Linked DNA regions of Microbulbifer sp. GL-2. The protein of the gene in region 2 interacts with the protein of the main gene of each other region in a pairwise test. Links are inferred from orthologs where the notes say so. Each region holds a gene or a part of one and is shown on either strand. Other genes may lie near its edges.

The links.
Region 1: the proteins of acpP (region 2) and ybgC interact in binary tests that used the Escherichia coli proteins (3 or more experiments, as listed by UniProt). The link is inferred for Microbulbifer sp. GL-2 from one-to-one orthologs.

The regions. Positions count from the first base shown.
Region 1 is NZ_AP019807.1:698,493-701,485, forward strand. It holds ybgC (tol-pal system-associated acyl-CoA thioesterase), read right to left. Parts: upstream 1,703-2,993; coding sequence 1,298-1,702; downstream 1-1,297. Other genes in the region: tolA (cell envelope integrity protein TolA), read right to left, coding at 1-144; tolR (protein TolR), read right to left, coding at 152-583; tolQ (protein TolQ), read right to left, coding at 604-1,293; ruvB (Holliday junction branch migration DNA helicase RuvB), read right to left, coding at 1,755-2,777; ruvA (Holliday junction branch migration protein RuvA), read right to left, coding at 2,802-2,993.
Region 2 is NZ_AP019807.1:4,368,820-4,371,534, forward strand. It holds acpP (acyl carrier protein), read right to left. Parts: upstream 1,619-2,715; coding sequence 1,382-1,618; downstream 1-1,381. Other genes in the region: fabF (beta-ketoacyl-ACP synthase II), read right to left, coding at 1-1,190; fabG (3-oxoacyl-ACP reductase FabG), read right to left, coding at 1,843-2,598; fabD (ACP S-malonyltransferase), read right to left, coding at 2,645-2,715. UniProt on the Escherichia coli protein: Carrier of the growing fatty acid chain in fatty acid biosynthesis.

The sequences.
Region 1 (2,993 bases), 3.7 Mb from region 2 along the record:
CACCAGCTTGGCCTGCACAAACTTTGGCATAGCCTTGCGTTCGGGCATGCTACTGGCTTCCCAGCCATAGGTGATGGCGGTGATCAGCGCCCCGTGCAACAGGAGGCTGATCACGATCGCCAGTGCATAAAAGCCTTTATTCACCAGCACCCTACCCCTGCGGTGGCTCAGTCACCAGGCCGACGCTAGGCGCCCCGGCCTGTTGCAACTCGGTCATGACATTGACGATCAAACCGTATTTGGCGTCGGTATCACCCCACACCAGCACTGGGGTTTCTGGCTTCTGGCGCAGCACCTTGCCCACAGTATCCTTGATTTCGGAAAGGGGCTTGGCCTCTTTCTCGTCACTTCCCAGGTTCAAATAATAGGTACCGTCGGCGCGCACTGACACGATCAACGGCTCCTCATCGGTATCCTCCATCGGCGCCGAGGGCGCATTGGGCAGATCGACTTGGACCCCCTGCATCAATAATGGTGCCGTGACCATAAAGACAATCAGCAACACCAGCATCACGTCGATGTAGGGCACCACATTGATCTCGGATACCAACTTCTTTTTGGTTCCCTTGCGAAACACACTCATAGGGTTCGCCTACTCACTACTCAGCCGGAGTGCACTTTGCGGTGCAGGATAGAGGAAAACTCCTCAGCAAATGTTTCATAACTGGACAGTAACCACTCCGCCTTGGCCGAATAGCGGTTATAAGCCATCACCGCGGGAATCGCAGCGAACAGGCCCATCGCCGTAGCCACCAGTGCCTCACTGATACCTGGGGCTACAGTGGCAATGGTCGCCTGGTGCATAGTGGCGAGGCCACGAAAGGAATTCATAATCCCCCAAACGGTACCAAATAAACCTATATAGGGGCTGACAGAGCCCACAGTAGCGAGGAACGGCAGGTTCATCTCCACCTTTTCCTGCTCCCGTGACATAGCTACACGCATGGCGCGCTCAGTCCCCTCCATTACGGCTTCGGGACCACTGCTGCCCTGCTGGCGCAGGCGGGTAAACTCGGTAAAACCTGCTCGGAACAGGGACTCAACCCCATCCGCCTTACCCTTCTCGGCACGTTCATTGCCCTCGCGGAACAGCTTATTAAGGTCGGCACCGGACCAGAAGCGGCGTTCGAAACTACTGAGACCACGCTTGGCCTGGGATAGGTAGAGCCCGCGCTGGATAATCATGATCCAGGACACCACAGAGGCCAGTAGCAGCAACAGCATAACGAGCTGTACCAACAGGCTGGCGTTTTGGATTAGCCCCCAAAGAGAAAGTTGTTCACCGGCGTTCATCTTTTTAAATAACTGCCTTTAATGCTGAATAAATGGGTTCCGGCAGGGCACAGGGCCTGCGGCTGTCGTCAGCGACACAGGCAACTTTGACCACACCTTCGCAAATTAGCTCATTACCGCGCCAGATTTTTTGCTCAAAGGTCACCGCGGCTCGCCCCAGTTTGCCAATCGCTGCAGTAGCGCGCAATGCATCATCAAGAATGGCTGAGCGCCGGTACTGGATCTCGGCGGAGTGCACCACCAGCAACAACCCCTGCTCCGGCATCGCCGGCTTATCATAACCGAGAGAGCGCAGCAGTTCTGTGCGCGCGCGCTCCATATACTTCAAATAATTCACGTAATAGACGATACCGCCCGCATCCGTATCTTCGATATAAACACGCACGGGTATGCCAAAGACTTCCTTCACTCCCCCCCTTATCCACTAGTTTTCCCTGATACGAGCCGCCAGTCACCTATTGTCAATTTCTTCCATCTGGTTTCGGCAGACCGAAATGCTCATAAGCCAGCCCGGTAACTACCCGCCCGCGGGGCGTGCGCGCAATATAGCCCTGCTGGATCAGGTAGGGCTCAAGCACATCCTCCAGGGTATCGCGCTCTTCACTGACGGCAGCTGCGAGACTGTCCACTCCTACCGGGCCACCATCGAATTTCTCAATCATCGCCAGCAGCATACGCCGGTCGAGCTGGTCGAAACCGCGCACATCCACATTGAGCATATTAAGGGCCGCATCAGCAATGGCCGAGTCTACCGAACCATCAGCCTTTACGTCGGCGTAATCGCGCACGCGGCGTAACAAGCGGTTGGCAATTCGCGGGGTACCACGAGCGCGCCGAGCCACCTCCAAGGCACCACCCTCATCCATTTCCACCCCCATCAAACCCGCAGATCGGCGCACAATACTGGTGAGATCCTTCACGTTGTAGAATTCCAGGCGCTGCACTATGCCAAAACGGTCACGCAGGGGGGAAGTCAGCAAACCGGCTCTGGTGGTAGCCCCCACCAAAGTGAAAGGTGGCAGGTCCAGTTTGATGGAGCGCGCAGCAGGCCCTTCACCGATCATGATATCCAGCTGGTAGTCTTCCATGGCCGGATACAAAACCTCCTCCACATGGGGGCTGAGGCGATGGATTTCATCGATAAAAAGCACATCCCCCGGCTCCAGGTTGGTCATCAGCGCAGCCAGGTCGCCAGCCTTTTCCAGCACAGGACCGGAGGTGGTCTTGATCGCCACCCCCATCTCCGCTGCGATAATATTCGCCAAGGTGGTTTTACCCAGACCCGGCGGGCCGAACACCAGCGTGTGATCCAAGGCCTCTTTGCGCAATTTGGCCGCCTGGATAAAGATTTCCATCTGCTCGCGCACCACAGGCTGACCCACATAGTCCGAAAGGGTCTTGGGGCGCACAGCGCGGTCGTACTGCTCTTCCTGTCCTGTCGGCCCCACGGGCTCCGGAGCCACAAGACGGTCGGCTTCAATCATCGCTACAACTCCATCGCACTCAAATTACGCGGGCGCCATGCCCTTCAGGGCCAGGCGAATCAAAGTGGCACTGTCAGCGTCCGGTTGCTCCTTGCTAGCGCGAGCAACCATTTTACTGGCTTCTGTAGGCTTGTAGCCCAGCGCCGCCAGGGCGCTTTCAGCCTCGCCAGAGTGATTCACCTTGGGGGCGACAGCTGCAGCCATCAAAGGGATATC
Region 2 (2,715 bases):
TTGGAGAGTACTGAATCAATCGCCATTGGCTGCGCCTCCTGGGGCACCAGATTAATACCAGCACATGCTGCATCTGGATCAACAAGATTCATCGTGGGTGGAGCCACCTGATCACGAAGCGCCATCACTGAGAAAACAGCCTCGATTGCACCGGCAGCACCCAACAGGTGGCCCGTCATGGATTTGGTTGAACTTACAGCCAGCTTTTCAGTGGCACCTGCAAAAATCTTTTGTACCGCCTGGATTTCCGCTTTATCCCCCAAGGGTGTGGAGGTACCGTGGGCATTAATGTACTGGATCGTATCGATGCTCACGCCAGCATCCTTGAGCGCATTCCGCATAGAAAGCGCTGCACCCGCACCATCTTCTGGTGGGGATGTCATATGGTAGGCATCACCACTCATACCAAAACCAGTCAGCTCAGCATAAATAGTCGCTCCGCGCGCCTTCGCATGCTCGTACTCTTCCAACACAAGTACTGCCGCGCCCTCGCCCAAAACAAAGCCATCCCGGTCTTTATCCCAGGGACGGCTGGCCGCCTTGGGGTCATCGTTGCGTGTGGAAAGCGCCCTGGCTGCACAGAAGCCGCCAAGCCCGACCGGCGTGGTGACCATTTCCGCACCGCCGCACACCATGACATCGGCATCACCGTACTGAATCGTACGCATACCGAGCCCCAGTGCGTGGGTACCAGTTGTGCAGGCAGTAGTCACTGCAAGGTTGGGACCACGCAGACCGTATTTAATCGACAGGTTACCAGCCACCATATTGATAATGGCGCCCGGTACAAAGAAAGGCGACACGCGGCGCGGCCCCTTCTCGGCAATCAACATTGCGTTGTCTTCGATGGCCATAATGCCACCCATGCCGGAACCGATACAGGTTCCCATACGCTGGGCACCCTCTTCACTCACCTCAAGGCCACAATCCTGCATTGCCTGGATACCCGCAATCAGACCGTATTGCAGAAACGTATCCATCTTGCGCGCATCTTTTGCAGGCATATAGGGAGTGGGATCGAAATCTTTTACCGTAGCGGCAAAGCGGGTTGAAAAAGCTGAAACATCAAAGGTTTCTATCGGGGCTGCGCCATTGGCCCCCTTCAGAATGCCAGACCAAGTCTCTCCTACGGTGTTACCCAAAGGGCTGACTACACCCATTCCGGTTACAACAACTCTTCTGTGCGACACTGCGGTCCCCCCGAAACTCTTGCTGCCGCTGTACTCCCCCAACACAGTGAGGGAGACCACATTCGGTCAGCGGTCACAATTCCATAATGCTCATAAAAAGAGAGCCGCGCTATGTGACATAGAACGGCTCTCAAAATCGCTTGGCCACGCTCAGAAACTAAACTGCTCGCGCCTAAACTACCCAGCAGGAATTAACCAAGGTTGTCCTTGATGTAATCCATTGCCAGCTGAACGGTAGTGATTTTCTCAGCTTCTTCGTCGGGAATTTCAGTTTCGAATTCCTCTTCCAAAGCCATAACCAGCTCAACTGTGTCAAGTGAGTCCGCGCCCAGATCTTCAACAAAAGAGGCTTCAGCCTTAACGTCTTCTTCCTTCACGCCCAGTTGTTCAGCAACGATCTTTTTAACGCGCTCTTCAATGCTGCTCATGATTCAATTTAACTCCTAGTGGGTAAAAATCTGTTTTAGTCGCTATTGTGTATTTCACCAATTCAGTTAGCGGTGATAACGACCGGCTCACACAGCTTTTGGATAATTCAGAGGCCATTGTACCCCAAGTTTTTGGGGATGTAATGCACGGCCCTGCACCACCATCAGCAAATAACAAAATACTCTAAAAATCAATGACTTAAAGAGATATTTTCAAATATATATCAGGTCATGTACATGCCGCCATTGACATGAATTGTCTCGCCAGTGACATAGCCACCGGCATCACTCGCCAGGAAGGCTACCACAGATGCGATCTCCTCAGGCTGCCCAAGTCGGCCCAGGGGAATTTTTCCAAGTAGCGCTTCGCGCTGAGCTTCGGGTAACACCTTGGTCATGTCAGTATCAATAAAGCCCGGAGCTACAGTATTCACGGTAATTCCACGGGAGCCGATTTCGGCGGCCAGAGAGCGAGCAAATCCAGCAACCCCAGCTTTGGTGGCCGCATAATTACTCTGCCCCGCATTCCCCATACTGCCGACCACAGAGCTAATATTTATAATTCGCCCCCAGCGCGCCTTAGCCATGTCCCGCAGACATGTTTTAGTCATGCGAAAGACTGCGGACAAATTCGTCTCCACAACAGAGTCCCATTCGTCGTCTTTCATACGCATTAACAAATTGTCTTTGGTGATACCAGCATTGTTTACCAAAATGGTCGGCACACCAAAGTCATTCTTCGCTGCAGCATGCACCCCGGCAACACTCTCGGCGCTGGTGACATCCAGCACCATTCCGGCCCCCTTGATACCTTTCTCAGCAAAGCGCGCGCTGATTTTTTCAGCGCCGCCTTCACTAGTGGCAGTACCAATCACTGTCGCACCTTGACCACCCAGCATATCTGCAATTGCCGCACCAATACCACGACTGGCGCCGGTAACCAGGGCCACTTTACCCTCGAGGGAAATCATTAAGCTCATACTTGCTTTATCCTTATTCAGCTAATGGCAGCCGCCATTGCACGACTTAAACCGCTGTAGTTCTCAGTGCTTCATTAAAGCTGGAAGGGCTATCGATGCTATGACAAGCAACACTGC